Linked DNA regions of Antarctobacter heliothermus. The protein of the gene in region 2 binds, or shares a complex with, the protein of the main gene of each other region. Links are inferred from orthologs where the notes say so. Each region holds a gene or a part of one and is shown on either strand. Other genes may lie near its edges. The genes, in order: ccmB and ccmE.

The links.
Region 1: the proteins of ccmE (region 2) and ccmB are in contact, whole or in part, in a solved structure (PDB 8CE8), measured with the Escherichia coli proteins. The link is inferred for Antarctobacter heliothermus from one-to-one orthologs.

Annotation. Positions count from the first base shown.
Region 1 is NZ_CP022540.1:3,835,656-3,851,340, reverse strand. What follows is about bases 4,279-7,188. They hold ccmB (heme exporter protein CcmB), read left to right. Parts: upstream 4,279-5,360; coding sequence 5,361-6,017; downstream 6,018-7,188. Other genes in these bases: ANTHELSMS3_RS18185 (DsbE family thiol:disulfide interchange protein), read left to right, coding at 6,981-7,188; ccmD (heme exporter protein CcmD), read left to right, coding at 6,833-6,988; ccmC (heme ABC transporter permease CcmC), read left to right, coding at 6,087-6,836; ccmA (heme ABC exporter ATP-binding protein CcmA), read left to right, coding at 4,750-5,364; ANTHELSMS3_RS18210 (Mth938-like domain-containing protein), read left to right, coding at 4,305-4,658. Outside these bases: ANTHELSMS3_RS18235 (trypsin-like serine peptidase), read right to left, coding at 1-404; preprotein translocase subunit YajC, read left to right, coding at 612-899; protein translocase subunit SecD, read left to right, coding at 906-2,570; protein translocase subunit SecF, read left to right, coding at 2,588-3,556; more of ANTHELSMS3_RS18215, read left to right, coding at 3,549-4,278; more of ANTHELSMS3_RS18185, read left to right, coding at 7,189-7,520; ANTHELSMS3_RS18180 (c-type cytochrome), read left to right, coding at 7,619-8,461; ANTHELSMS3_RS26380 (hypothetical protein), read right to left, coding at 8,483-8,614; ANTHELSMS3_RS18175 (Hint domain-containing protein), read right to left, coding at 8,974-9,909; ANTHELSMS3_RS18170 (Hint domain-containing protein), read right to left, coding at 10,560-11,447; ANTHELSMS3_RS18165 (Hint domain-containing protein), read right to left, coding at 11,694-12,611; ANTHELSMS3_RS18160 (Hint domain-containing protein), read right to left, coding at 12,716-13,786; ANTHELSMS3_RS18155 (Hint domain-containing protein), read right to left, coding at 14,041-14,946; aconitate hydratase AcnA, read right to left, coding at 15,126-15,685. UniProt on the Escherichia coli protein: Required for the export of heme to the periplasm for the biogenesis of c-type cytochromes.
Region 2 is NZ_CP022540.1:2,949,321-2,965,061, reverse strand. What follows is about bases 4,559-7,524. They hold ccmE (cytochrome c maturation protein CcmE), read right to left. Parts: upstream 6,281-7,524; coding sequence 5,837-6,280; downstream 4,559-5,836. Other genes in these bases: argC (N-acetyl-gamma-glutamyl-phosphate reductase), read right to left, coding at 6,492-7,520; ANTHELSMS3_RS14120 (sensor histidine kinase), read left to right, coding at 4,559-5,833. Outside these bases: ANTHELSMS3_RS14140 (GH1 family beta-glucosidase), read left to right, coding at 1-928; ANTHELSMS3_RS14135 (glucokinase), read left to right, coding at 948-1,907; ANTHELSMS3_RS14130 (DMT family transporter), read left to right, coding at 2,019-2,891; eno (phosphopyruvate hydratase), read left to right, coding at 3,063-4,337; more of ANTHELSMS3_RS14120, read left to right, coding at 4,514-4,558; ANTHELSMS3_RS14105 (DUF3592 domain-containing protein), read left to right, coding at 7,759-8,502; ANTHELSMS3_RS14100 (hypothetical protein), read left to right, coding at 8,517-9,149; murI (glutamate racemase), read right to left, coding at 9,265-10,077; ANTHELSMS3_RS14090 (lysophospholipid acyltransferase family protein), read right to left, coding at 10,110-11,006; ANTHELSMS3_RS14085 (indolepyruvate ferredoxin oxidoreductase family protein), read right to left, coding at 11,117-14,533; ANTHELSMS3_RS14080 (LysR family transcriptional regulator), read left to right, coding at 14,699-15,604. UniProt on the Escherichia coli protein: Heme chaperone required for the biogenesis of c-type cytochromes. Transiently binds heme delivered by CcmC and transfers the heme to apo-cytochromes in a process facilitated by CcmF and CcmH.

The DNA.
Region 1 (15,685 bases), 890 kb from region 2 along the record:
GGCAGCGGCGCGGGGGCAAGCGGTTCGTTCAGGTCAACGACGGCGATGTCGTGGCGCAGGTCGAACTGACCGCCTGAAAACGCCTTTGGATGCACATGCACCGCCTTGATCCGGGACGCGCCGCTGTGGCTGCTGCCGTTCCAGCCCGCGACAAAGACCATGTCGGTGAGGCGTTTGAGATAGCCATCCTCTGGCCGGGTGACGCAATGGGCGGCGGTCAGCGCGCGGTCGGGGGCGATCAGCGTGGCGGTGCACATCTCGGAGGTGCGATAGCCTGCGGTGTTGAGCCGCCCGATGGCGGGTTCATCCTCGGCCCGCGCTGGATCGGGTTGGCACAGCGCCAGCCAGAGGCCACCAAGCGTCAGAGCAATCCTGTGTCCAAGGGTTGGAATGGTCTTGAGCATCGTCTGTTCCGATCCGGCTTATGCCAGCGGGCAATCGCCCGCGTGATCCCGGGCCTGTTTCTGCACCGTATCCTGCCGCGACAAAGTCACCTTTCCGTCAATGCGGTTCATGGCTCTGCCCCGCCTTGCATCTGACCAGCGCCGCGCATAGGTTCCGGCCAGCTTTCGCGGGGGGTGCCCCGTCTTAATTCAACAGGAGCATCCCAAATGGACGCAAGCGCAATCGGCCAATTTCTTCCGCTCATCCTGATCTTCGCGATCATGTATTTTTTGCTGATCCGCCCGCAGCAAAAGAAGATGAAGCAGCATCAGAACATGGTCGCGGCGGTTCGCCGCGGTGATCAGGTCGTGACCCAGGGCGGGTTGATCGGCAAGGTCGTCAAGGTCAAGGACGACAAGGAAATCGAAGTCGAGATCGCCGAGGGCGTCAAAGTCCGTGTGGTCAAGGCGACCATCGCGCAGGTTCTGTCGAAAACTGAACCAGCAGAAAGCTGATCCCGGATGCTGCAGGTCGATCTCTGGAAACGCGTGCTGATCTGGATGACCGTCGCGGTCGGCCTGATCCTTGCCACGCCAAACGTCTTTTACAACCGGGTGGAAACCCACAATGACGCCGTAAAGGCGATTGATGCAGGATTCGACACAACCGAAAATCGGGACGCGGCGGCCACTTGGCCGTCGTTCCTGCCTTCGGGGCTAGTGAACCTTGGGCTGGACCTGCGCGGCGGCGCGCATCTGTTGGCCGAGGTTCAGGTAGTAGAAGTCTACGAGGCCCGCATGGAGGCGCTTTGGCCCGAAGTGCGGGATGTGCTGCGCGATGCGCGCGACACTGTGGGCACCATTCGCCTGCAACCTTCTGCCACTAAGGGTGAACTGCGGGTCAAGATTTCAGAAGCCGGCGGCATTGACCGGGCGATGGAACTGGTGCGCGGATTGGCGCAGCCGGTTGTCTCGCTGACGGGGGCCGGGTCCACCGACATTGTTGTGCGGGGCGAGGACGACGTGATCGTCGTGTCCCTGTCCGAGGCCGAACAGCAGGCCATGGACAACCGCACCATGCAGCAAAGCCTTGAGATCATTCGCCGCCGTATCGACGAGGTCGGAACGCGCGAACCAACGATCCAGAGACAAGGCTATGACCGTATCCTGATTCAGGTGCCCGGCATTGGATCGGCCGCGGAACTCAAGGCCATCATCGGCACAACCGCGCAGCTGACCTTTCAGCCGGTCATCAGCCGGACCACGGATGCCAGCGAACGCCCGGGTGCGGGTAATGAACTGGTGCCTGCGCTGGACGATGAAGGCGTGTTTTATGTCCTCGAACAGGCCCCTGTGGTCACAGGTGAGGAACTGACCAACGCGCAGCCCGCCTTTGACCAGAACGGCCGCCCGGCGGTGAATTTCAACTTCAACCCGTCAGGCGCGCGCAAGTTCGGCGACTATACAGCCAACAACATCGGCTCTCCGTTTGCCATCGTGCTGGACAACGAGGTGATCAGCGCCCCGGTCATCCAAAGCCATATTCCCGGCGGATCGGGCATCATCACCGGTAACTTTACGGTCGAGGAATCGACCCATCTGGCGGTTCTGCTGCGCGCGGGCGCGCTGCCTGCCAAGATGGTGTTCCTTGAAGAACGCACAATCGGCCCGGAACTGGGGCAGGACAGCATCGACGCGGGCAAGATCGCCACGATGGTGGCCTTTGTCGCGGTGCTGGTGTTCATGGCGCTCAGCTATGGCTTGTTCGGGATCTTTGCCAATATCGCGCTGATCCTCAACATCGCGCTGATCTTTGGCCTGCTGTCGCTGATCGGGGCCACGCTGACCTTGCCGGGCATCGCGGGGATCGTCTTGACCGTGGGTATGGCCGTTGACGCCAACGTGCTGGTGTTCGAACGAATCCGCGAAGAACTGCGCACCGCCAAGGGGCCTGCGCGGGCGATCGAACTGGGTTATGAAAAGGCGCTGTCTGCGATCGTCGACGCGAACATCACCACCTTTATCACGGCGGTGATCCTGTATGTCATGGGCTCTGGTCCGGTGCGCGGCTTTGCCATCACGCTGGGCTTTGGCATTCTGACCTCTGTCTTTACGGCGATCTTTGTCACGCGGCTCTTGATCATCATCTGGTTTGAGCGCCGCCGTCCGAAAACCATCGAAGTATAAAGGGGGCTCGTCCTGACATGCGCCTGAAACTGGTTCCCGAACAGACAAAGTTCGATTTCTTCTCTCGCCCGGCGCTATGGCTTGGCATTTCCGCGATCATGATCGTGCTGGCGCTGGCAAGTTTTGGCCTGCGCGGCCTGAACTATGGCATCGACTTTCGCGGCGGTACGACCATCCGCACCGAAAGCACACAAGTTGTCGACGTGGCAGCCTATCGCGCCGCTCTTGGCGCGCTGGAGTTGGGCGATGTGGTGATCTCTGAGGTGTTCGATCCGAACTTTCGGGACGATCAGAACGTCGCCATGGTCCGCATCGGCGCTCAGGACGGCGAAGAGGCCGTCAGCACCGATTTGATCGAAGAGGCGCGTCTGGCATTGGCCGAGGTGGCGACGGACATCAAGTTCGTCTCGGTCGAATCGGTGGGGCCCAAGGTGTCGGGCGAATTGATCCGAACGGCCGCCATCGCGGTGACCTTGGCCATCGGGGCGGTGCTGATCTATGTCTGGCTGCGCTTTGAATGGCAGTTCGCCGTGGGCGCAGTGGTGGCGTTGGTGCATGACGTGGTGCTGACCATCGGCATCTTCTCCGAGCTTCAGATCCGGTTCGATCTGGCGATCATCGCGGCCTTGCTGACCATCGTGGGCTATTCGCTGAACGATACGGTGGTGGTGTTTGACCGGGTGCGTGAGAACCTGATCAAGTTCAAGTCGCTGACATTGAAAGACGTGCTGAACCCGTCGATCAACGAGACGCTCAGCCGGACGTTCATGACCTCTGTCACCACGCTGTTGGCGCTGATCGCGCTGTTTGTGCTGGGTGGCGACGTGATCCGCGGCTTTGTCTTTGCGATGATCTGGGGCGTGATCGTGGGCACCTATTCGTCGATCTTTGTGGCCTCGACCATCCTGTTGCGTCTGGGCGTCAAGCGCGACTGGTCCAAGCCGGTGGACACCACCGGAAACCAGTTCGGCGATATTGATGCCTGACTTATTCAGCCTGGCCCCGGAGGGGCTGGGCTGGCTGATCGCCGCAGCATTTCTGGGCGGTCTGGTGCGTGGCTTTTCCGGCTTTGGTACGGCCATGGTGTTTTTGCCCGTGGCCGCACCGATTTTGGGCCCATTTGGGGCCATCCTTGCCCTGACCATCATGGATCTCTTCGGGCCGCTGCCCAATCTGCGGCAGGCTTGGGGATCGGTCGAGAAATCGGATCTGTGGCGTCTGCTGACGGGCTGTGCGCTGGCCTTGCCTGTCGGCCTGTGGATGTTGACGCGGGTCGAGCCTGAGGTGTTTCGCTACGCTGTCAGCTTTGTGTCGCTGGGCATGGTGGCGGTGTTGCTGCTGGGCCTGCGCTATCGCGGAACGGTGCGGCGCGGAATGGTCGCGGGCATTGGGGCGGCTGCGGGGCTGCTGGGCGGCGTTGCAGGTATTCCCGGTCCGGTCGTCATCCTGTTCTACATGTCACGGCCGCTGCCGGTGGCGGTGATCCGCGCGACAATCCTGCTGTTTCTGGTCTTTTTCGACATCCTCATCGTGGGGTACATGACGGGCATGGGCCGGGTCACAGCGTCGGGCGCGGCGCTGGGTCTGGTTCTGGCGGTGCCGAATGTACTGGGCAACGTGCTGGGTGGCTATCTGTTTCAACCGGAACAAGAGAGACTGTATCGCGCGGCGGCCTATGTGCTGATCGCGCTGGCGGCCTTGTCTGGCTTGCCGGTTTGGGGGTAGGAGAGGGCCATGCGACTGAATGAGATCACCTATACCAACGCCGTGCCGGTAGATGGCTACGGCCCGGGCTTTTTCCGCGTTGGCGGGGTGGCCCATGAGGGGCCGCTGCTGGTCTGGGACCGGGGCCGCGCCGATTGGGGCGGGTTGGACGATGTCGAGACGCTGCTGAGCATGGCGGGGACGGTGGATGTCCTGTTCATCGGCACGGGGGCCGAAACGGCGCATCTGCCCGCCGGTCTGCGCGCGCAGCTGGAAGAGGCGGGGCTGGGCGTGGACGCGATGAACTCGCCTTCGGCCTGCCGCACCTACAACGTCCTGTTGAGCGAGGGGCGGCGGGTGGCGCTGGCCGCGCTGCCGGTCTGATCCGGTCGGACAGTCGTTTTGGCGCGGGCATGGCGTCGCGGAGGCGGCTTGGCCCTTTTGCGGCGGCGCGGGCTGGGCTAAGCCAAATGCCATGGAATTGACGGCAAGCAATCTGATGGTGGCGCGGGGTGGTGTGCCGGTTCTGGAGGGGGTCAGCTTTGCACTGGCGCCCGGTCGGGCGCTGGTGCTGCGCGGGCCGAATGGCGCGGGCAAGACCACGCTGTTGCGCACCGTGGCCGGATTGCAGCCTGCCATGCAGGGCGAGGTGCGTGGTGCGGGCGAACGCATCGCCTATGCCGGCCATGTCGACGGGCTGAAAACCATGTTGAGCGTATCGGAGAACCTTGATTTCTGGGCGCGGGTCTTTGGCAGTTCCGGCATCGACGCGGCACTGTCGGCCTTCAACCTTGTGGCGTTGCAGGACCGGCTGGCTGGGACACTGTCAGCAGGCCAGAAACGGCGGTTGGGGCTGGCGCGGTTGATGGTCACCGGGCGGCCCGTCTGGGTTCTGGATGAGCCGACCGTGTCGCTGGACGCCGACTCTGTCGCGCTATTCGCCGGGGCCGTGCGTGCGCATCTGGGGCAGGGCGGGTCGGCATTGATGGCCACCCATATCGACCTTGGCATCCCCGAGGCGGATGTGTTTGACGTCGCCCCCTATCGCGCCAAACCGCGCGCTGCCGTGCAGGACGAGGCGTTTCTGTGATCGCGCTGCTGACACGGGACTTGCGGCTGGCGGTGCGGGCGGGCGGCGGTTTTGGCCTTGGCCTTGCCTTTTTCCTGATCGTTACCGTGCTGGTGCCATTTGCCGTTGGCCCGCAAACCGACCTGCTGACGCAAATCGCGCCGGGGGTGCTGTGGATCGGCGCGCTGCTGGCCTGCCTGCTGTCGCTGGACCGGATCTTTGCGCTGGACTGGGAGGATGGCAGCCTTGACCTGCTGGCCACAGCGCCGCTGCCGATGGAGGGGATCGTCACCGTCAAGGCGCTGGCCCACTGGATCACCACCGGGTTGCCGCTGGTGCTGGCGGCGCCGCTGCTGGGCGTGCTGCTGAACCTTGCCGGGCCGGGCTATCTGTGGCTGTTTGTCAGTCTGGCGTTGGGCACGCCCGCGTTGTCGGTGATCGGCACCTTTGGCGCGGCGTTGACTGTGGGGCTGAAACGCGGCGGGCTGTTGATGTCGCTGCTGGTGCTGCCGCTGTATGTGCCGACGTTGATATTCGGGGCCGAGGTTGCGCGGCGTGGCGCAGAGGGGCTGGCCGTGCAAACACCGCTGTTGATGTTGGCGGGTATCAGTTTCGGGGTCGCGGCCCTGCTGCCCTTTGCCAGCGCGGCTGTCCTGCGGATCAACCTGCGGTGAGTGTACCAGTGTCGTATTGCGCCCGCGCGATATTTGCGCTGTAACCCCGTGAAAGGGAGGCCATAGGCCATGTCGATCTGGGAATACGCCAATCCGGTCAAGTTCATCCGCACCGCGGATGTGCTGTTGCCCTGGGTGACGGCGGCGGCTGCGATTTGTCTGGCTGTCGGATTGATCTGGGGCTTTTTCTTTACGCCCGAGGATTTCCGGCAGGGGTCCACGGTCAAGATCATCTATCTGCATGTGCCTGCCGCCATGATGGCGATCAATGCGTGGATGATGATGCTGATTGCCTCTCTGATCTGGATTGTGCGCCGCCACCATGTCAGCGCCTTGGCCGCCCGCGCTGCGGCCCCCATTGGCGCTGTCATGACGTTGATCGGCCTTGTCACCGGCGCGATCTGGGGGCAGCCGATGTGGGGCACTTGGTGGGCATGGGATCCGCGCCTGACCGTGTTCCTGATCCTGTTCCTGTTCTACCTTGGCTATATGGCGCTGTGGGAGGCGATCGAGGACGACGATACCGCCGCCGACCTGACCTCGATCCTGTGCCTAGTGGGATCGGTCTTTGCCGTGCTCAGCCGGTACGCGGTGCAGTTCTGGAATCAGGGCCTGCATCAGGGGTCATCGGTGCTGCGCGCGGGGGCTGTGACCGGCGCGGACACCACCGAAAAGGTCAGCAACGTCTATTTCATTCCGCTGGCGGTGTCTGGCGTCGGTTTTGTCCTGCTGTTCGTGGCGCTGGTGTTGTTGCGCACCCAGACGGAAATTCGCGCCCGCCGGGCGCGCGCGCTACTGGCACGGGAGCGGATGGCATGATGCCAGAACTGGGGAAATACGCGTTCACGGTGCTGGCGTCCTACGGGGTGTCCCTGCTGCTGTTGCTGGTGCTGGTGGTTGCCAGTGTCCGGCGCGCCCGCAAGGTGCGGGCACATCTGGAACGTATCGAGGAGCGTCAGAGAAATGGCTAAACTATCTCCGCTGATGATTGCGCCGCCGCTGATCTTTGCCGGTATCGGGTTGATGTTCTTTCTGGGGTTGGGGCGTGACGGCAAGGACCGTCTCGATTCGATGTTCGAGGGCAAACCGGCGCCCGCGATGACCGATGTTGCCTTGACCGGCTATGACCCCATCACGCCAGAATTGCTGGCCGGAGGAGAGGTGACGCTGGTCAATTTCTGGGCCAGCTGGTGCCCGCCGTGCCGCGCCGAACATCCTGTTCTGTTGCAGATGCAAAAGGACGGGGTGCGCATTGTCGGCGTCAACTTCAAGGATCAGGCAGGCAACGCGGTCAAGTATTTGACAGATGACGGCAATCCGTTTGCTGCGGTGGCGTTTGATCCGGCTGGCCGCACGGCGATTGACTGGGGCGTGACCGGCCCGCCAGAGACCTTTATTCTGGATGGTGACGGCACGGTGGTTTTCAAGTTTGTCGGGCCGCTGGTTGGCTCTGACTATCAACAGCGGTTTGTGCCCAAGCTGAACGAGGCGCTGGGACGCTGAAAAGATTTCCCTGAGAGACTTCTTTGAGAGGCGCTATTCTCGACCTTGCGTACGAGTCGAAGCGGTTTCCACAAAGAATTTTTTTCAGGGAGGGAAAGATGATTTCCAGATTAGCCGGACTGAGCCTAGCGCTTGCTGTCGGCGGCACACTTGCCCATGCCGACCCCAGCCTGGAACGCGGTCGCTATCTTGTCGAAGGACCGGCAGGTTGCGGCAATTGCCACACCCCTTTGGGCCCCCAAGGCCCGATGATGGAACAGAACCTTGCCGGACGGCTGGTTGACAAGAACCCGGCGTTTACCGCGATCGCACCGAATATCACACCTGCGGGCGCTGTGGCGGATTGGTCGGATGTGGAACTGGCAAAGGCGATCCGCGAAGGACTGCGCCCGGACGGGTCCATCATCGGACCGCCGATGCCGTTTGCCATGTATCGCGGATTGTCGGATGACGACGTGATGAGCGTTGTGATGTATCTGCGCACGGTGCCCGCGGTCGATGGTGATCCGGGCAAGAGCACCTACGCCATCCCGCTGCCACCCGCCTATGGCCCGCCCATCGACAGCGTGCCGCAGCCGGAAGAGGGGGTGAGTGTCGCCTATGGTGCGTACCTTGCCGGACCTGTGTCCCATTGCATGGAATGCCATACCCCGATGGGTGAAAGGGGGCCGATGCTGGACACCCAGCTGGGGGCAGGCGGGTTTGAGTTTCATGGACCTTGGGGGGTGTCGGTGGCGGCCAACCTGACCCCGCATGAGGACGGTTTGGCGATCTACACCGATGCAGAGCTGCGGGACATGATCACCAAGGGGCTGCGTCCGGACGGCGCGCAGATGACGCCGCCGATGCCCTATGGCTATCTGGCCGGGATGACCGACGATGATCTGTCGGCCATCATCTTGTACCTGCGCAGCCTGCCGCCGCTGCCTGACGCCGGCTGAGGTCGCAAGTTGGGCGCGCGTTCAGTGTTCGCAGACCTTCACCGTTGCTGCGGGGGCTGCGCAATTGTGTTCGCCTGAATCCTGCCCGGCATAGGCGCCGATCACAGCCAGCATCAGCAGGGCCGCAGCCTGCAAAAGTGTTAGGGTTCTCATAGTCCTGCCTCGTTCTTTCTTATGCCCAAGACATGGGGTCACGAGATTAATTTACAGGGGGAACTTGCGGGCGCGAAGGTCAGGAAAACCGCCGGTGAGGAGGATTTGCGCGAAAGTGGGCCGCTCTGCAGTGAAGTCAGGCGCTTTCTTGCCTGACTTTGATCGGCTCCTGAATCCAAGTGGGGATTTGTCTCTTCTGGGGGAGTGCCTCTGAGGATTGGCACTGGATACCAAGTGTCGCTGTTTCCCGTTCTTTTCCCGAATTACGAAAAGCGAACGGGCCTTGCCAACGAATGGCAAGGCCCGTCAAATTCTCAACTATCTGTGTCCTGCTCAAGCGGCAAAGACATTAACTTTGATCAGGCACACGCACTTAGTTCGACGTCTGCGTAGTCAAGATCAAGCCGTGCCTTCAGTTCCGGGGGCAACATGCGGCGCGCGGATACGCGTGGCTTATCCATTTCCGCAATGACGTGCTCAGCGCCGATCAGTTCAACGAACTCATCGTAGTTGTCGAACTTTTTGCGCTCGGCGTAGTCGATGAAGGTTTCGGCAGCCGCGCCGTTGGCCAAAATCTCTTGATGGCCCTCGGTTTCGATATGGTAGACCGTGAACTGCATCTCGAGTTCCGATGTCGGGACGAATGAAACAGTCGTCCCATTGACCAAAGCCGAGGCGTTTACCAAGTACCCATCAAGGCTGAGACCGTGATCGGCGGTCAAAGTCAGGTCGCTGTGCGGCAGGCCTGAACCCAGCGCGCCGGCGGAGATGCGCACCATCTGTTTGGACGCTTCGCCAAACATCTTGTTCAGCGTTTGGCGTCCGATCCATTTGACAGCGGTTTCTTTGCCGTCTGCAGTCAGGATCGTGTCGCCGATGGTCAGGTCCTGAACCTTGCGTTCCCCGTCTGGGCCAGCGATCAGCGTGTCTGCGGCAAAGCAATATGCGTAGGCACCAGCGTCATCCAATTCGAACGTCATTGAAACACCGGCACCGACTGGAGTGCCATTTGGGAACCAAAGATAGGTGCTACCCGATGCGTTGAACATAACGAAGTCTTGCGGGTCGATAATACCCAGCAAGGAGGCTGTTCCGTTGCCAACGTAATCGATTGTATCACCATTAAACGTAGTGACGCCATCGTCGGTTTGCTCGAAAGAGTCGTTGGCGTCGACTACGACCGCCGGGCTTTGCGCGCTAAGGTCGGAAAGCAGCGTTGTGGTCGAACCGCCCAAGCTAAGTGATAGCAGGCCGCCGTCGAACTGATAGACGTCGGAAAGATCGATACTGGACATATAATACAGTCTCCTGATGTTTATGCCTTTGGGGAGGTGCCTGCGTCGAAATAACTAGACGCAGCGCAAGGCATGATTCATGGGTGCGCTCGAAAGAAGGTTTTCTTCAGAGCTGAATGTGATTTGATTGCTCGCTTGTCTCGGTGGGCTTTTGAACACGAAGCAACACGCAGAAAACAAACAGAAAAGGTTGATAACTTCACGACATCAACCTTAGAGAGTCTCCTTTTGTGCAGTTGTTCTTGGCGGGCGGATCATGTCCAATCTGCGAGGAAAGTGTTAATAAAGGATTAACGGTCGTTAAATGTTGTGTCGCAAATGTGGCTTTGGGCGAGGTGCCCCACCCGCTGTTCGGATTCGATTTCCGATTGGCGCTTTCGGGCCTCGACCGCATTGTTGATGCCAATGCGAGATCGCTATTTAAAAAGGCAAAATAAAAAATGTGCAGGCAAGACGTTCTATCGATGAGCCACTCTGCAGCATAGTGGATGGCTCATCCCAGATGAGCGTGAATCGTGTCACGTTTCCCAACAGCTGTTGAGATCTCTACCACCACGCTTTGGGGAGAGCACGAATTTCAGGAGCGTGACCTTTATCAGGTCGTCTGGCGCGAAGTCGGACACCTCACGGGAAGGGAAACCCTTTGACAGTCAGGAAGCAGACGCAAGATGATCCGCCGCTGTGATCCCCAACCTTTCTCTGGTCGCATCGGGCAAATGGCGAGCGCTGGAAATGCGCGGGCGGTCCATTTCCGGGATGATCCGCTCACAGCTGCATAGCTCGAGGTATTCGCCGAAATTGTCAAAGGCACGACGGTCGCGGTAGTCGATGAAGGTCTCTGCAGGCGCGCCATTGGCGAGGATGACGTCATGCGCGTCTGTCTCGACGTGATAGACCGTCAGCCTGTCAGGAAGTTCCTTCACAGGGACAAAATCGATGGTCGTGCCATTGATCAGCGCAGAGGCGTTGACCACAAGCCCATCGATGATAATGCCATGATCGGCGGTCACCACCAGATCAGCCAGAGGCAGGCCGTCGCCCAAAGCGCCCGCACGGATGCGTACGGGCAGGTGCTTGGCGGAGCAGAACAAGGGTCTGTAGCTGAGATGCCCCAACCATTTCACGGCGACGTCGCGGCCATCGGCGGTGCGGATCTGGTCACCGGTTTGCAGGGTCTCGACGGGAACGTCGCCCGCAGGCGTGGCGATCAGGGTGCCTGCTGCGAAACAGGCATTATTGAATGTTTCACCGGGAGTATACGATAGGGTCGGCGGCACAGTGACGGGTGCCTGATCCATCAAAATTGTGAAATACGTCGGAGCCTCTTGATAGGAGAAGACCGGCCATGTGATGCCGTCGACAACCGCCGTGCCCTGAAAGACCATAGTGAGGGCGCCGGCCACATAGAAATGGGTGTCGCCGGTTTCAAAGGTTGTGTCCGCGTCGCCATCGCTGATGGTCTCGACGAAATTGTGTACTGGACCCTCGAAGGAGCCGCTATTGTAGGTGATGGCGTGTGTTGTCGAGAAACTGCCCATGCTACTCTCTCTCTAACTATTCGTTTATTTTGCGTGAAGAAATGAACGCTGTATGTTGATAGGCGAAAATCCAAGCACACATCAATCTATATCTCGGTCAGTCCCGCTTGGCGTGCAGTCAAGTGCGCTAAAAAAACTAATGTCGGGACATGGGTTATGTCAGGGGGCACCCGCTTAGGGGGAGTGTCTGCAACGCCAGTGGCAGTGGTTTCAAAGATTGCTTGCTCGCTGTGTTTTAAGAGGCCCCTATGCGGACTTGGCAAGATCCAAAAGGGGCGCGCTGATCTTCAGCTTGTCGCAGATCGACTGTGGCAAGAGCCGTGCCGATGAAATTCTCGGCCGGTGCATCTCGGGAATGATCCGCTCGGCACCGTAGAGGTCGAGGTATTCGTCGAAATTGTCAAACGCACGGCGGCCGCGGTAGTCGATGAAGGTTTCCGACGGCGCACCATTGGCGAGGATCACGTCATGCGACTCTGTCTCGATGTGATAGACGGTGAAGCTGTCGGGCATCTCGGCCAGAGGCACAAAGTCGATGCCGTCGCCGTCGACCAGAGCGGATGCATTGATTACGAGCCCGTCAAGGATCATGCCGTGATCTGCGGTCACAGTCAGGTCGCTGTAGGGCAGGTTGCCGCCAAGGGCACCGGCGCAGATGCGGACCATCGCGGTCTTCGGTCCGGCAAACCGGGACTGCACAGTCTGACGCCCGATCCATCGAACGGAAACAGGGTTGCCCGCAGCGTTCAGGACGGCGTCACCGATTGCCAGGGCTTCTACGGCGCTTTCCCCTGTTGGCGTAGCGATCCGCGTGCCTTCGGCAAAGCACAGGGTGAACGGGCTGGTATCTGACCCAAGATCGGCGACCGTCCCATATGTTGCCTCTGGGAGGTGGACGCCCAACACAAAGACTGCGCCTGTGAAGTTTTCGAATATGGGGTACGATTCCCCCATGTATTCAATCTGGCCCTGATAAATGACACCTTGCGCGGGATTCGGCGAAAACACCATCTGGATGCCGCCTTCGCCATCCGTGAATTGATTGTCGTCAATTGCGCCGTCGGACACCGTGACGGTATCGTTCCATGTTGAATTTGCGTTAAAATTTCCGTCCGATCCGTAGTTGGTGTATTGAACGATCGGGCTGAGAACATAATCGGCCATGAAGGTCACTTTCTGTACTAAACTAAACTTATACTCCAGTATGCGCGGCAGACTTTGTAAACTCAAGGTTAATGGGCCGGTGGTCAGTCTGGATCAGGGACAGTCTAGCCGATCAATCGGTCCTCGTATGGCGCGATCTGGTGCCCTAGCTGCTTGTCCTCCGCGTTTCCCAGTTTTTGGCGGATCATGTCCGGCAGCATTCGTTGGGTATTGATCCGGGGCGACGGCATTTCCGGGATGATACGCTCACAGCCGTAGAGATCGAGGTATTCGGCATAATTGTCGAACGCATGGCGACCGCGGTAGTCGATAAAGGTCTCTGCGGGCGCGCCATTGGCAAGGATCACGTCATGCGCCTCTGTCTCGACGTGGTAGACGGTGAACTGCTCGGGCAATTCCGCCTGAGGCACAAAACCGATGCTGTCGCCGTTGACCAGCGCGGAGGCATTGACGACCACTCCGTCAAGGATCATTCCGTGATCGGCGGTTACGGTGAGGTCGCTGTGGGGCAGTCCATCGCCCAAGGCTCCGGCGCGCAAGCGCACTGGCTGCGCCTTGCTGCCTGAGAACGACTTGTGAATGATCTGCCGACCGATCCATCTGACCGGCACCACCCGCCCATCAGCGGTCAAGATCGGCTGTCCGATCCGGAGGTCTTCGACGGCACTTGAACCGCCAGGCGTGGCGATGGTGGTTCCAGCCAGAAAACAGGCAGGTTCAATGAGTAGGGGTAGAGACGTGCTGGTCTGGTTCCAGAATTCTATTCCGTTCAAAAGGATCGCATCTGCGCCGAAGAAGTCAAAGTTGTTGTCGAAGAGGATCAGGAACTCGAACTCGATAGAAAAGGATGGATCAGCGCCGAAAATGAACCCGGTCTGGTTTCCGATGGACGAAGAAAAATCTTTTGTTCCATAATAATAGGCAGAGGCGGTGTAGACGTCGGCCCCCGAGCCGCCGGGGTCCGGGCCTTGGTTCACCGGGGTCAGACCCGCTGAGATCCATTCCGGTGGGGGAATAAAGTCGAGTTGCGTCAGTGTGATCTCGTCGCCGGGCAGGATCGAACCGTCGTCGATCAGTGCAGTAATCTCGACGTCAAAATTGATGGGGTTGGCAGAGGCTGGAGTATTCTTGGGGCCGATGCCGACTTGCGACTCAAAATGGAAAGTTGTCGGCATGATTTCTTGTCCCTCGAAATAGATTAATGCCGATCAACACGCCCAAAGGTTAACGATAAGTCAAGCAACTTGGTTTAACGCAGGTCTGGCACAGCGCATCCGATCAACCAAAAAAGGGGCGCCGAAGTGCCCTTTTCACAAGTGTTCAACCGGCTCATTCTGCCGCGAACGATGCTTTCGCCGGAGGGCGCAGAACGTAAAGGTACACGCCGCCGTGTTCGATTCAGTCCACCGGATTCGCGGTCTTGATCCGGTCAGGCAAGGCGGGCCAAGTCGGGGGCCATTGAGGCGTCGGCAGGTTCCAAACGGTTCCGGATCTGCTGCGGCAACATGCGCCGGGATGAGATCCGAGGGCGCGCCATCTCGGGGATGATCCGCTCGAGGCCGTAGAGATCGAGGTATTCCTCGAAATTGTCAAAGGCGCGGCGGTCGCGATAGTCGATGAAGGTCTCCGACGGCGCACCATTGGCGAGGATCACGTCATGCGCCTCTGTCTCGACATGGTAGACGGTGACCTGTGCGGGGAGATCGGCCAGCGGCACAAAGTTGATGCTGTCGCCGTTGACCAGCGCGGAGGCATTGACGACCACTCCGTCAAGGATCATGCCGTGATCAGCAGTCACGGTCAGGTCGCTGTAGGGCAGGCCGCCACCAAGCGCGCCTGCACAAATACGGACAAGCTGTTGTCTGGGGCCGGCAAACAGGCTGCGCAGGGTCTGGCGGCCAATCCATCTGACGGGCACGGGTCTGGCCGCAGCGGTCAGCACGGTGTCCCCGATGGTCAGGGTCTCGACAGGGACGTCGCCGGAGGGTGTCGCGATCAAGGTTCCGGCGGCAAAGCAGTAGGTGTAGCTTGGGTCGCTGGAGGCATTCACAACGCCGGGCCCAAGTGTCGGGTTGTTTGACGCCACATAGGCGGCGGACCCGTCGAACAGCACCGGGTCGCCGTCAACGGTCAGGCCGATCAGCTCATAGGGGCCGCTGGCCAAAACGCTGGACACCGTCCAGGTGACATTGTCGCCCACGGCGGTGGAGGTGTCGTTGACGCCATCCGCCCCGTCGCTGACGGTCGAGGATATGGCATTGGGGCCTTGCAACTGGTAGTTGCCCGATCCGTCGACGCCGCCGACGGCAAAGATATGGGTAAAGGTTTCGGACATCTGGAAACTCCGGCTGAGACAAATGCTGCATAGGGTTATGGCCGAGAGGTTAGCGGCGGTTCCGCCCGGGAACCAGTGGTTTATCAAATCGGGGACGACAAACGAAATGGGCCGCTGTTCCAAAGGAACAGCGGCCCATAATCCATTTTAGTTCAGAGAGTTACTCTGACGCGATGACCTTACGACTTGGCCAGATTGCGCAGCACATAGTGCAGCACGCCGCCGTGTTCGATGTATTCCACCTCGATGGCGGTATCGATCCGGCATTTCAGCGTGATCTCCTTGGTCGATCCATCCGCCATGGTGATGGTGCAGGGCACCTCTTGCAGCGGTTGGATGGTATCAAGGCCAGAGATCGACACCGTTTCATCCCCGGTCAGGCCAAGCGATTTGCGGGTGTCGCCGCCGGTGAACTCGAACGGGATGACGCCCATGCCGACTAGGTTGGAACGGTGGATACGCTCAAACGATTCCGCGACGACCGCCTTGACGCCCAGCAGCGCCGTGCCTTTGGCCGCCCAGTCGCGCGAAGAACCCGCGCCGTACTGCTCGCCACCGAAGATCACCAGCGGGGTGCCAGCGTCCTTGTAGGCCATGGCCGCGTCGTAGATCGAGGTCTGGTTGCCGTCCGGGCCTTTGGAATAGCCGCCCTCGACGCCGTCCAGCATCTCGTTCTTGATGCGGATGTTGGCAAAGGTGCCGCGCATCATCACCTCATGGTTGCCGCGACGCGAGCCGT
Region 2 (15,741 bases):
GGGCGGCTGGCGCAACCGCGACATCGCCGAATGGTTCGCCGATTACACAGAGGTCGTCATGTCCCGCATCGGCGACCGGATGTTCTCAGTCGCCCCGATCAATGAGCCCTGGTGCGTCGCTTGGCTCAGCCACTTTGAGGGCCATCACGCCCCCGGCCTGCGCGACATCCGCGCCGCCGCCCGGGCCATGCATCATGTCCTGCTGGCACATGGCCGCGCGATAGAGACGATGCGCGGTCTGGGCATGGGCAACCTTGGTGGTGTCTTCAACTTTGAATGGGCCGACCCGGCGGACGACAGCGCCGAGGCGCGCAAGGCGGCCGACCGCTATGACGCGATCTACAATCGCTGGTTTCTTGGCGGTGTCTTCAAGGGTGAATACCCGGCACTGGCGCTGGAGGGGTTGGAGCCGCACCTGCCCACCGGCTGGCAGGACGATTTCCCCACCATTCAGGCACCGCTGGACTGGTGCGGGCTGAATTACTACACCCGCAAGCTGATTGCGCCCGCCGGTCAGCCCTGGCCCGACTATCGCGACGTCGAAGGCCCACTACCCAAGACCTTTATGGATTGGGAGATCTTTCCCGACGGGCTGTACAATTTTTTGACCCGCACCGCGCGCGAGTATACCGGCGACCTGCCATTATTCGTGACCGAAAACGGCATGGCCTCGCCCGACCTTCTCACCGGGACCAACGTCGATGACCCGGACCGCAGCGCCTATCTGGACGCCCATCTGGACAGCGTCAAACGGGCCATCGCAGAGGGCGTGCCACTGAATGGCTATTTCATCTGGTCGCTGCTGGACAATTACGAATGGGCCTTGGGGTACGAAAAACGCTTTGGGCTGGTCCATGTGGACTTTGACACGCTGGTACGCACGCCCAAGGCATCGTATCACGCGCTCGCCCACGCCCTGAAGTCCTGATCTCCGAAAGGCCGCCGCCATGACTCAAGAACTTTCTGTTGTCGCCGACATCGGCGGCACCAACACGCGAGTCGCCCTTAGCCGCGATGGCAAAATCCTTGAAGACACGATCCAACGGTACCGCAATGCCGAGAACACGGGCATCGGCCCGATCCTTGGCGACTATCTGGGCGCGCAGCAGGTGACGCCCGCATCAGTCTGCGTCGACATGGCCGGCCCGGTCCATGACGGGGTTGGGACGCTGACCAACCTTGACTGGACGGTCGACGCCGCGTCCCTGCGGGCCGAAACCGGCGCGGCGCGGGTCGCGGTCCTGAACGACCTGCAGGCACAGGGATTTGCGGTGGCGCACCTTGGTCATGACAGCCTATCGCCCGTGCTGACCGGTCGCACGGCAGCCAAAGACGCGGTTCGGCTGGTGGTCAATGTCGGCACTGGCTTAAACGCGGTGCCCGTCTACACCCAAGCAGGCCGCACCATGGTCCCCCCGGCAGAGGCAGGCCATATTTCGTTGCTGGCCCGCACCGCCGAAGAGCTGCGCCTGATTGACTGGATCGCAGAGCATCATGGTCAGCCGGGGGTCGAGGACGTGCTGTCGGGACGCGGCCTTGAACGGTTGTATGCTTGGGTTTGCCACGATGAAGGCGTCGGGGTTCCGCTGTCCGCCGCTGAGGTCATGACCGGGTTCGAGACAGGTCAGCCACGCGCGCAGCGCGCCGCGCGCCTGTTTGTCCAGATTCTAGGGCGCTACACCGGCGATCTGGCCCTGACCACCCTGCCCTTTGGCGGAATCTTCCTTGTGGGTGGCGTCGTCCGGCATATTGGGCCGCACCTGCGCACGCTTGGCTTTGCCGGGGCATTTGCCGACAAGGGTCGGTTCAACGCCTACATGACGCAATTCCCTGTGGATCTGGTCACCGACGACTACGCGGCGCTTCGGGGATGTGCCGCGCATCTGGCGGAACTGACGGCGCGGTAAAGCACCGACAGGCCCTTTCCGCTTGCCCGCACCCGGACGGCAGGCGATACCCCTTCGGACCCGACAATCACCGAAAGCCGACCTGATGACCTGCCCTGTTCAGGCGCTCGCATGATCCTGCGCGCCATCTCCCTGATGATCCTTTCAATGGCGCTGCTTGCCGGTACGGATGTGTTTTTCAAACTGGCCACTATGGCTGCGCCCGTCGGGCAGGTTCTGACGCTGGTCGGCCTTGGCGGCACCATCCTGTTCATTGGCCTCGCACAGATCATGCGGGTTCGCCTTTGGACACGCGCGGCATTGCATCCGATGATCCTGCTGCGCAATTTCTTTGAGATCATCGGTGCCATTGGGCTGGTTTTTGGCCTGAAGTATGTGCCGCTGCCCGTCTTTGCGGCAGTCCTTCAGGCCGGACCGCTCATCGTCACGCTGGGGGCAGCACTGTTCCTGAAAGAGCAGGTGGGCTGGCGTCGCTGGATGGCAGTGGCGGTTGGCATTGTCGGAATGCTGATGGTCATTCGCCCGTTCGGCGCGGGTTTCTCGGGGTGGGAGCTGTTTGCGGTCATGGGGATTGCAGGTTTGTCCGCGCGCGATCTGGTCACGCGCCTTTCGCCGCCCGAGGTCCCGGCGCTAGCCATTTCGACCTGGGGATTTGCGGTGACGATGTTGCCCGGGATCGCACTTTGGGTCACGGGGTCGGCCGCCTCCAACTTTGGCGCAGAGGCGATCTGGCCGATCCTCGGGGCCGTGGTGGTGACAACGTCCGGTTACTTGGCGATCACCAAGGCGATGCGGATGGCGCCCGCATCCATCGTGGCCCCCTTTCGCTATACACGGCTGGTGTTCACCGCCGGGCTGGGCGTGGTGATCTTTGGCGACCGCCCCGATTTCTGGACCATCGCCGGATCGGCGCTGATCCTTGCGGCAGGGCTATATACCTTTGTGCGTGAAAGACGACTGGCACGGGCGGGTGCGCTGGCCTGATGCCATGCGGCAGCACCGCCGGGCTGGCAGCAGGCCCGTCGGCATCCAGCCCGCTGCGCTGATAGCGCAACCTTCGCCCACAAAGCGTCGTTAGCGCTATCGGTCACGTTTACTTTCCCTCCGCTGCTGCTAAGAGATGGCCAGGACCTACAGCCCCGAGGGACAAAACCCATGAGCACCATCATCGATATTCACGCGCGCGAGATCCTTGACAGCCGCGGCAACCCCACCGTCGAGGTCGACGTCACGCTTGAGGACGGCTCTGTCGGCCGCGCCGCTGTGCCCTCGGGCGCATCCACCGGCGTGCATGAGGCCGTTGAAAAGCGCGATGGCGACAAGGCCCGCTACAAGGGCAAGGGCGTGCTGGAGGCCGTCGCCGCCGTCAACGGTGAGATCGCCGAGGCGATCCTTGGCTTTGACGCCACCGAACAGGTTGCCATCGACCTTGCCATGATTGAACTCGACGGCACAGAGAACAAGGGCCGTCTGGGGGCCAACGCCATTTTGGGCGTTAGTTTGGCCGTGGCCCATGCCGCCGCGGATTTCACCCAACAACCGTTGTTCCGCTACATCGGCGGCACCTCGGCGCGCACTCTGCCCGTGCCGATGATGAACATCATCAACGGCGGCGAACACGCCGACAACCCGATCGACATTCAGGAATTCATGATCATGCCGGTCGCGGCACAGAACATCCGCGAAGCGGTCCGCATGGGCTCTGAAGTTTTCCACACCCTGAAGGGCGAACTGTCGGCGGCGGGCATGTCCACCGGCCTTGGCGATGAAGGCGGCTTTGCCCCCGAACTGAAATCCACCCGCGACGCGTTGGATTTTATCCTGAAGTCCATCGAAAAGGCTGGCTACAAGCCGGGTGAAGATATCTATCTGGCCCTCGACTGCGCCGCGACCGAATACTTCAAGGACGGCAAGTATGAGATGAAGGGCGAAGGCAAATCGCTCAGCATCGCTGAAAACGTCGACTATCTTGCCGCGCTCTGTGCCGACTACCCGATCATTTCGGTTGAGGACGGCTGTTCCGAGGACGACTGGGAAGGCTGGAAACTGCTGACCGACAAAATTGGCGGCAAAGTGCAACTGGTGGGCGACGACCTGTTCGTGACCAATCCTGCACGCCTTGCCATGGGGATCGAGAAAGGCTGTGCCAACTCGATGCTGGTCAAGGTCAACCAGATCGGCACCCTGACCGAAACGCTGCAAGCGGTGGAAATGGCCCATCGCGCCCGCATGACCAACGTCATGTCCCACCGCTCTGGCGAAACCGAGGATGCGACCATTGCGGACCTCGCCGTTGCCACCAATTGCGGACAGATCAAGACCGGCTCTTTGGCCCGTTCCGACCGGTTGGCAAAGTACAATCAATTGATCCGAATCGAAGAGATGCTGGAAGACACCGCAACCTATGCGGGCAAATCCATCCTACGCTAACTCCTTTTAGTTTCAACACGTTGCAGGAACCGCCCTTATTCTGGGGCGGTTCTATACTTTTGGGTAGACGTTTGGCAATCCAAGTGACGGCCTGCCTGAAAACCCGTAACTTGACGCGTGTATTATGTATCGGTCGGCTTCCTGTGCAGCCGTCGCAAAAGGCTACACCCAAACAAATGGCCCGGACCCTGCCTCACGACAGTTTCGCAACCAGACTTGCCGCTATACGGCGGGCGGAATATGGCGCGTTCGGAGAGACGGTCGTGCGCTATGGCATCATGCTGGTGGCCATCGCGGTTTTGGCTCTGAACATGGAGGGTCACCATGCCCTTGCCTGGGGCGTGCTTTATGCGCTGCTGGAAAGCGGTCTGGCGGTGTTGCTCGTTCGATCCGGGACAGGTCATGCGCAGCTTCGCTACATGGCCGCACTGACGGTCTATGGCTTTTCCGGCCTCTGTTTCATGTCCATGCCGCTCTATCTATTGGCGGCGGATTTCTCGCCCAGTCTGTCCTTTACCGGAGCCGTGGGTCTGGTTGGTCTGGCGCTCTACACGCTACAGCGTCCGTACCGGGAACTTGGGCTGGTCGTCGTCGATTGCTGCATGATCGCTGTTCTGGCGCTTGCCCTTGTGCTGATCCTGATCCCCCGGCTGCAAAGCGGACTTGAGATTTTCACCGTAGGGTTCATGGCATTGGCGGTGCTGGGCTACTACATCGGTTCGCAGATTTCTGGCTGGAAACTCCAGACAGAGTTGCGCGCGGCGCGACAACGGACGGCGGCGGCGGAAAAGGCGCGCACGTTGAGTCAGTTTGTCGGTGGCGTGGCGCATGAATTCAACAACGACCTGACGGTGATCCTTGGCAACCTCGACCTGTTTGAGACGCTGGAAAACCCGGATGACCGCGCCGCAGCGATCCGTGAAAGCCGCACAGCGGCGGCGCGTGCGGCGCAAACCGTGCGACACCTTCTGGCCACCAGCGGACGGACACGGCTGATGCCGTCGGACCTGCCGCTGAACAGCGCCCTGTTTGATCTGGGAGAGGCGCTGACGGATGTTCTGAAATCCGACATGACGGTAGAGGTCGTGCCGCCCGCAGACTCATTGGTGGTGCGGGTGGACAGCTATGCGTTGCGCGCCTCCGTGATGCAACTGGGCCTGAACGCGCAAGAGGCCACATCCGGATCGGGCCAGTTCCGCATTCGCGCGGAACGGCGCGCCACCGCCGGCGATCTTGATCCACCGCCTGACACGTCACCGCCCTATGTCGCACTGATCCTTGAGGATGACGGCCCGGGCGTCAGTGACGAGGCTCTTGCCCTGTTGGCAGAGCCGTTCTACTCGACCAAACCACCAAACGAGGGCCGCGGGCTGGGACTGTCCGCCGTGGCAGGATTCACGCGCCAATCCGGGGGCGGACTGAAACTGGAACACGGCGCGGGCGGTGGACTGCGGGTGGTGCTGTTCCTTGCTGAGGCGCGGGACAACGACATCTAGCGCCTAGCTGTCGGGGTCCTGATAGATACCCTGCGCTTTCAGCGCATCGACCACCTCTTTGGGCATGTAAGTCTCATCGTGTTTCGCCAAGATCTCGGACGCCTCGAACACGCCATCGACATAGCGCCCGGTGCCGACCATGCCCTGATTTTCTTCGAACAGGTCCGGCAGCACGCCAGTATAGATCACCGGCACCGTCGCGCCGCCATCGGTCACGCTAAAGCGGATCTGTTCACCGTCTCCCCGGATCAATGTCCCCTCTTCGACCAATCCGCCAATGCGGAACACCTCTGCCGGTGAAGGCGGCTCTTCCATAACCTGGCTGGGGGAGCGAAAAAAGTTGATCCCGTCCCGCATCGCAGTCGCAATCAAAACCGTCGAAACAGTCAAAGCCACGACCGCCAAAGCAATGATCTGGATTCGGCGTTGTTTCTTGAGGGATTTCATCGCCATGGAGGACCTCTTTCAGTGCGCCGACAAGCTACCGCAGCAATATAGACCCAGCCGCGCGCCTTGGGGAGGGGGCTGCGCAATTTGCCGCGCCCCGGCTTTGCTGGGTCGTCCTTGGATTGCAGACGCCCGGCGGGGTGTTCAGGGGGCATCGCCCCCTGATAGTTTGCGTCACCAGAGCGCAAATCGACCTTCGCGCGCAGCTGGATCAGGGGAAACAGGGCGCCAGCATCAAACCGGCGGTTTCATTCTCACCCAGCATCAGATTGGCGTTCTGCAAGGCTTGGCCAGAGCTGCCCTTGGTCAGGTTGTCCAACGCGGCCACCACCAACGCCCGCCCCGGACGCCGGTCTCCGGCCACGCCGATGTGGCAGAAATTCGATCCCCGCACATGGTGGGTCGAGGGCGTCTCGCCAAACGGCAACACCTGGATGAAAGGCTCATCCGCATAGGCGGTAACCAGCGCCGCGTGAACCGCCTGGGGATCACCACGCAGATAGCCGGTGGCCAGAATGCCACGATTGAACGGGCCAAGGTGCGGGGTAAACTGGATCTGCACCGGACGCCCCGCTAGGGCCGAAAACTCCTGATCGAACTCACCCAGATGGCGGTGGGTGCTGCCGACCGCATAGGCGTTGGTGCCCTCGCTCAATTCCGCGTGCAGCAGGTTTTCCTTGAGCGACCGCCCTGCCCCGCTAACCCCGCATTGCAGGTCAAGGATGATCTCGTCCAGATCAATCACCCCACCGCTGATCAAAGGACGCAGGATATACTGCCCCGTCGCCGCGTTGCATCCGGTCCCGGCCACCAGCCGAGCCGCGCGGATGTCGTCCCGGTAGAACTCGGTCAAGCCATAGACCGCCTCTTTCTGGGTCTCGACCGCCGCATGCGGGTTGCCGTACCATTTTTCGTAGTCCGCCGGGTCGCGTAGCCGGAAATCCGCCGAAAGATCGACGATCTTCACCGTTTTCGGCAGTTGCGAGATCACCTCTTGGCTGGTCTTGTGTGGGAGGGCGCAAAAACACAGGTCGATTTGCGAAAAGTCGATCTGCTCCCACGTCACCAAATCGGGCAGATCTAGGTGTCGCAGATGGGGAAAGACCTGTGCAAGGCTCTGCCCCGCCTTGGAGTTGGCGGCCAAGGCCTTGATTTCAAATGACGGATGGGTGGCAATCAGCCGGATCAGCTCGGCCCCGGTATAGCCGGAGGCGCCGATGATGGCGATGGAATGGGTCATGGGATCACCTGCAAGGGATGGCGCGCGGAGCACCGCGGGCGCGGTTATTGATGGCAAAGCAAGAGCGGCCGCCCGTCACCGGGCAGCGGATGGATCATCGTCGCAGGCGCAAGGCGGGATACGCGAACATGAACAGGCTCCTTTGCCCTTGATATAGCGGGCCAGTTTGTTGCGATCAATGCGGAATACATACGGGCTTTTGCTTGATCGCCGGGTTCGTCCTCGCCAATATGCCGCCATGGCAAAGGTGGCAGACGACAAACCCGTTCCCCTCTTACGGCTCTTCTGGCGGATGGGCGGCTGGATAACGCTTATCTTTCTCGCGTTTCTTGGTTTTTTGACGCTGTTCAGCACCTTTTCGCTGAACCTTGCGCACCGCTTTGACACCGAGGGACGGGAGGCAGAGGCATTGGTTCTGGACAAGTACCAGACCGTCACCACCGACAGCGATGGCGACCGCGAAGTCACCTACTACTTTGTGCTGCAATTCGAAACCAACCGGAACCTGCCGGTAGAGCTGAACCGATCTGTTGGTTCTGGCATCTATCACAAGACAGCCATCAACACGCGCATTCCCATCTGGTATCTGGAAAGCGAACCCGACCGGATCGAGGTCAGCCGCGGCGAAAACCGGACAGCTTCGGTGATTACACAGTGGATCGCGCTGGTCTTTGGCATCGCGGCACTGGTGGCGATGTGGTTTCCGGCCCGCAAGGCGGTCGCCGCGGTGCGCGCGCGGCGCTATGGCGCGCGGGAGACTGCAACTGTCACCGGAACCAAGGCGACCAATTACCGTGTCAACAACCGCTACCGATATCGCCTGACATGGGAAGAGCACAGCGGGCGGTCCGGCGAAAGCCTTGCCTACAAGGAAGAACAGCTGAACGGCTTTCGGGCGGGGGACAAGATCACCGTCTACCAGGGCATCAAACGCGCCTGGTGGTCCGGTGACGTGGGTGAACGCCCCGGGGCGCGGGGCTGAACGGGGTGACGTGGTTGCAATCGCTGTTTGCGGGCGACACCCGCAGTATCACCGGCGCGCTACTTTTGCTGGCGATCACCTCTCTGGTGGGTGTTCTGGGTTGGCTGAGCAAGATCGTCCTGCAAACCATGGCGGATTGGCGGCAAAGACGGCGCGACAATGACGATCGGCAAGAGCATCTTGAAGAGGTTCTGGTCGACATCCTGATCCATGCCGATTTTGACGACCGCAGCGTGGCGGGCATCATCGACACACGCCGCATCACCGCCCTCAAGGACCAGATCGATTCCGGTCCTTCGGACTATCGCCCCTTTGTGCCGCCAGAGGCCCCCGACCCCACATTTGCCGACTATCGCGGCGTGCGGCGGCGGCTGGAGATCGAACTGATGGTGGCCTGCGACAGGTTTTTTGACAATTCGCAGCTATTTCACGGCTACTACGCCCACCTTGCCACGGCAGAGTTTGCAGCCCTTAGTTCAGAGCGCAAGAAGCAGGCGCTGGATACGTTGGTGGCCTTGGGTGAGAAAGTGCAGGCCGACTACCAACGCCTGTCACAGGCGATGGAAACCGCACCAGAGGCGCAACCGATCTACAGCAAGGTCGTGAGTGCGTTGCCGCCACGGCAAGACATTTGGCCCAATGCCTAGGCGGACATCGGGTCAGACGATCGGGGGAAGTGGTCCGTTCATAGACATGGTCTGATCTCCTTCGTCCTTGAATATAGGCCAATCGCCCGCAAAAATCAATCCGGGCCGAACCAGATCAGGCGGCGTCAAAGCTGATCTTATGGCGCAAGAATTGCGTTGCGTGCTGCGACACCTTCAGCGGATTTCCGGTGGTCAAAAAGCCGCTTTCGCCGCCACTGCCCAACATGCCGGGATGCCGTACAAGGTAGTCTGCCAGCGCATCGGCCACCAGATTGGCCTGCGAATAGACCGTCACCTGCGGCCCCAGCGCGTCCTGAAAGATTTCCTGCATCAGCGGATAATGCGTACAGCCAAGGATGGCCGCCTCTGGCTCTGGCATCTTGCGTTTCAGCGCGTCCACATGGCTGCGTACCAACGCCTCAGCGAGGATCATGTCGCCCTCTTCGATGGCATCCACCAAACCGCCACAGGCCTGCGCCTCGACGTCGACGCCGATGGCGCGAAAGGCCAGTTCACGTTGAAAGGCGCGGCTGCGCACCGTGGCAGGCGTCGCAAACAGCGCCACATGTTTGACGGCCACCTCTCGCGGGGGGCTGTTGTCGCCCCACTGCCGTTCGGTCAGGGCCTCGATCAATGGCACAAACACGCCCAGCACACGCTTGTCCTGCGGGATCCAGCTTTCCTGCATCCGCCGCAGCGCCGCCGCACTTGCGGTGTTGCAGGCAAGGATCACGAGGTCACAGCCCGCACCCCACAGCCGTTCCACCGCTGCACAGGTCAGGTTGTAGACATCATCCGCATCCCGCACCCCATAAGGTGCATGTTTGTTGTCGCCGAAATAGACAAACGGCACGTCCGGCAAACGTTTCGACACCGCGTCGAGAACCGTCAGCCCGCCAAGACCACTGTCAAAGATACCCACTGCCATCTGCGCCCCGCTCAAACCCTGTGGCGCGTCTGTCAGTGGCGCGCCTTCAGCTTGTCCCTGTGCCTCTCTTCGAACTCGAACCCGTAGTCGTAAGACGTCAGGGGAGTCGGAGACAGCTCATACGTCGCTTTGCGCAGGAAATCCATCATCGCCCGCGCGTCTTTTGCGCGCGCGTCGATGTCCGCACGCGGGATCGGCGCGCCGATGCTGACCCGGACCGGCGTATCGACCCGTTTGCGGAATTCCTTGATCAACAGGCCCATGCGCAGCGTGGTGTGCAGATGACTGGCCAGCTGAAACAGCCGCGAGGTGTGCCCGTCAAAGTAGATCGGCACCACTGTCGCATTGGACTTGGCGATCAGCCGGGCGGTAAAGGTCCGCCAGCCCGGATCCATCGGCTTGCCAAAGGGGCGTTCAGCCGTGGCGACGGTGCCGCCGGGAAAGATACCGATGCATCCGCCCTCGCCCAGATAGCTCATCGCCTCTTTACGCGTAGCGATGTTCTGCTGCATCGCCTCTTTGGACTCATCGAAATTGACCGGCAGGATGATCTTGTTCAGTTCTTCGGCCTTGCGGAACACACTATTGGCCAAGATGCGGAAATCGCCCCGAACAACCGACAGAATGTGCCCCATGATCAATCCATCCAGGATGCCGTAGGGATGGTTGGCAATCACGATCAGCGGGCCGTCCTTGGGGATGTTATCCAGCGATCCGCCGATCACATCCAGACCCAGACCGTAACGCTCGACGATCACTTCCCAGAAATCGCGGCCTCTGGCCACTTCTTCTTCATAGCCCTTGGCACGCTTGATCAGGCCGAAACGCCCAGTGGCGTTTTCCATCAGCCTGATCATGGCGCGGCCGCCGCGAGTGCTGGCCGAATAGCTGTATGAGATGTCACGGGCAATATGACGCCGATTGGGCATCTGCATTGAATCCTTCCTGGAACTTTCGAGCATTTTACTGCGGTTCGCCCGTTCTGACCAGATTTTGTGACGTCTTCATGAAGCTTTCGTGACCGGGATCGCCGCGCCCCCTACTCGGCGGCCTCTTTGAGGGGCGAACCACCCTGACGCAGAACAGAAAGCAACTCTTCGCGCCGTTTGGCGGCCTTGGCCTCATTAGCGGCCTTGACCGGACCAAAACCACGAATTTGCAACGGCAGTTCGGCCAGCGCCAGCAGCGCCTCCATCGTCTCGGGGCGCGCCTTGGGCAGCCATTCCGCCATGTCAGCCTCATACTGGGCGATCAGCGCGCGCTCCATCCGGCGTTCCTCTGTCCGGCCAAACGGGTCGAACGGCGTACCTCGCAACCCTTTCATCCGAGCCAGCAAGCGGAACCAGCGCAACATGCCCTCGCCAAAGCGTTTCTTCACCGGGCGGCCGTCGCTACCGGTCTTTGACAGGATCGGTGGCGCAAGGTGAAACGACATCTCGAAATCACCGTCAAAGGTCTGTGCCGCCTTGTCGCGAGTGTCCAGCAACAGGCGCGCCACCTCATATTCGTCCTTGTAGGCCAACAGCTTGTGATAGCTTTTGGCCACCGCCTCTTTCAGCGACGGGTCCGTGATCCCGTCCACCATCTTGCGATAACGTTTGGCCAGCCCCTTGCCCTGATAAGCAATCAGGTGTTCGGCGCGATAGGCAATCCGCTCTTCCACGGTCTTGGGCAACGATACGACATTGGGCGTCAGTAGCGTTTGGGCGTCAGCAGGATGGGTCACCGCCCAGCGACCGATCTCGAACGCGCGCTTGTTGCGGTCCACCGCCGCGCCGTTCAGGTCGACGGCCTGCAGGATCGCCAGATGCGACAGCGGGATCAGCCCCTGCTGCCAGGCCGCGCCAAGGATCATCATGTTCGAAAAGATTGAATCCCCCAGCGTCACCCGCGCCAGATCCGAGGCATCGAAGAAGGCCACCCGGCCCTGCAACCGCGCCTCCAGCGCGAGGCGCAACTGGTCGGTCGGCAAGGTAAATTCGGTATTGCGTGTAAAGTCGCCGGTGATGATCTCATGGCTGTTGACCACCCCGCCGGTGCGGCCCGTACTGGTCAGACCCAAAGTCTTGGACCCGGCAGAGACCACCAGATCACCGCCGATCAGCGCGTGCGCCTCACCGGTTGCCACACGAACGGCCGAAATGTCTTCGGGCTGTTCGGCCAGTCGCAGGTGGATGTGAACAGCGCCTCCCTTTTGCGCAAGGCCCGCCATTTCCATCATACCGGCGCCTTTGCCGTCAATCTGCGCCGCTTGCGCCAGAACCGCGCCGATGGTCACGACGCCGGTGCCGCCAACGCCGGTGATGACGATGTTATGGGTGCCGTCAATCGTGGGCAACTGCGGCATCGGCAGGTCCGGCAATTCCAGCGCCGTGGTCGGGGACTTTTTCACCTGCGCGCCCTTCAGCGTGACGAAGGACGGGCAAAAGCCCTTGAGGCAAGAGAAATCCTTGTTGCAGGCGCTTTGATCGATGGCACGCTTGCGGCCCAGTTCGGTCTCTTCGGGTACGATAGCGACACAGTTCGACTGCACCCCGCAATCGCCGCAACCTTCGCAGACATCGGTATTGATAAAGACGCGTTGATCAGGGTCCGGGAATGTCCCGCGCTTGCGGCGGCGGCGTTTTTCAGCGGCGCAGGTCTGGACATAGATGATGGCAGACACGCCCTCTTTCTCCGACATCTCACGCTGGATGCGGTCCATCTCGGCCCGCTCGACCAGCGGCACACCGGCAGGGAATGCCGCTTTGTCCACATCCTCTTTTTCATCGTAGACAACGGTCATGTGCTGCACACCCATCGCCTTGACCTCGGCCGCGATACGTTGCGGGGTCAGGCCGCCCTCATTCGGCTGGCCACCGGTCATGGCAACGGCGTCGTTGAACAGGATCTTGTAGGTGATGTTGGTGCCTGCGGCGAGCGCGGCGCGGATCGCCTGCACACCTGAGTGGTTGTAGGTGCCGTCGCCAAGATTCTGGAACACATGGCGCCGCTTGGAAAACGGTGCCTCACCGATCCAGTTTGCGCCTTCGGCCCCCATATGGGTAAAGCCGGTGGTCTCGCGGTCCATCCACTGCACCATGTAGTGACAGCCGATCCCGGCATAGGCGCGGCTGCCCTCTGGCACCTTGGTGGACGAGTTGTGCGGGCACCCGGCGCAGAAGTACGGCAGGCGTGCCGCGATCTCTGGCAGGTTGTCGGCGCGCGCAGCCTCGGCGATCTGGGTCAGCCCGGCCTTGATGCGGTCGGTGCCGCGCCCTTCCTCGATCAGGATATCGCCCAGCTTTTGCGCAATCCATGTGGGATCCAGCGCGCCGCGTGTCGGGAACAGTTCCTCGCGATGCAGACCGCCTGCCCCGCCTTTGTACCAGCCGTAGACGCGGCGATGGTTGTCGTCGAACAGCGCCTCCTTGACCTGAATCTCGATCAGCTTACGCTTTTCCTCGACGATGACGATCAGATCCAGCCCTTCGGCCCAGTCGTGAAAGCCCCGCATATCCAGTGGAAAGGTCTGACCGATCTTGTAGGTGGTGATGCCCAACCGCCCTGCCTCTCCCTCATCGACACCCAGCAGCGCCAACGCGTGTTGCAGATCCAGCCAGTTCTTCCCCGCCGCCACAAAGCCGATTTTGGCACCGGGTTTACCCCACACGCGCTTGTCCATCTTGTTGGCGTGGCTGAACGCCTCTGCCGCAAAGCGTTTGTAGTCGATCATCCGCGTCTCTTGCGCGTGGGGCGTATCACCCAGGCGGATGTTCAGGCCGCCCTCAGGCATGTCAAACTCTGGCGTCACCAGTTGCACGCGGTCCGGACGACCATCCACAACGGCGGTCGCCTCGATCGTGTCCTTCATGGTTTTCAGGCCAACCCAAAGACCGGAAAACCGCGACAACGCGTAGCCGTAAATGCCGTAGTCCAGGATTTCCTGCACCCCTGCAGGAGAGACCACCGGCATATAGGCATCCACGAGCGCCCATTCGGACTGGTGCAGCACTGTCGAGGATTCGCCAGTATGGTCGTCCCCCATCGCCATCAGCACGCCGCCATGGGGCGAGGTGCCCGCCATGTTGGCGTGGCGCATGGCATCACCCGAACGGTCGACCCCCGGGCCCTTGCCGTACCACAGGCCAAAAACGCCGTCGAATTTACCCTCACCGCGCAGTTCCGCCTGCTGGCTGCCCCAGATCGCGGTGGCGGCCAGATCCTCGTTCAGGCCCTCCTGAAAGGTGACGTCAGAGCTGCGCAACAGCTTTTCCGCGCGGCGCATCTGCAGGTCGACCGCCCCCAGCGGAGATCCCCGGTAGCCGGTGACATAGCCCGCCGTGTTCAACCCTGCCGCCCGGTCCCGCGCCTTTTGCGACAACATCAAACGCACAAGCGCCTGCGTGCCGTTCAAGAGCACCGTCGGCTTTTCCAGATCGAAACGATCGCTCAGGGAAATCTGATGCTGGCTCATGGCGCGCCTCCCAACGCTAATATAGATGCAGTTGCGTGCAAATATAGGTCACAATTACTGACCTGAACAGACAATTCTTTGCAGAATTGACACATCTGCCCCATAAGGCCCTTAACAAAAATAAATTGCCGTATACTGAGCTCTCGAGGAAACGACCAAAGCATCATGGACTGGGACAAGCTAAGAATATTTCACGCGGTTGCCGACGCAGGCAGCCTGACGCATGCCGGCGACTCGCTACACCTGTCGCAGTCGGCGGTGTCGCGGCAGATTCGTGCGCTTGAGGAATCCCTCAATACCACGCTTTTCCATCGTCATGCACGCGGTCTGATTCTGACGGAACAGGGCGAACTGCTGTTCGACGCGACCTCCTCGATGATCAAACGAATCGACGCCGCAACAGCTCGCATCCGCGACAGCGAAGAAGAGGTGTTTGGCGAACTGCGCGTGACCACCACGCACGGCTTTGGCGCACTTTGGCTGGCGCCGCGCCTGTCGAAACTCTATGCCAAGTTCCCGGAACTGAACATCGACCTGATGCTGGAGGAACGGGTGCTTGATCTGCCCATGCGTGAGGCCGATGTGGCCATCCGCATGAAAGAACCAAGCCAAGCAGACCTGATCCGCAAAAAGTTGATGAGCATTCGGATGCGTCTGTACGCCTCGCCCGAATACTTGAGTGCCAATGGCGAACCAAAGCAGTTGGAGGACATGAGCGCGCATCGGCTGATTTGTCAGAATCCCAATTCGGCGCAGGTCTCGGCGGGTATGGCGCTGGTTCAACACCTGTTGAGTTATGACCTGACGGCCACGTTGACCGTAAACAACTATTTTGGCGTGTTGCAGGCGGTGATTTCAAATCTTGGGATCGGCGTACTGCCCGATTACATCATCGAGGACTTTCCGCACGTCAAACGTGTACTGCCCGAAGTGGAATCCGTCGAGGTTCCAGTCTTTCTTGCCTACCCCGAAGAATTGAGACAATCCAAGCGTGTAACGGCGTTTCGAGATTTCGTACAAGAAGAAATCATGGCGCACCGGCGGCAGATCCGCGCCATGACGGACGACTGACCCCTCTCTCACCTCTCAGACCGAACTGTGGTATGCACATCACGCATACCGGGAATGCTGCAGTTGCGGCGTGAAATGGCTTGATCGAGTCGGGATTGCTGACATATTCAGCACATGAAGGATGAAACGCACATTCG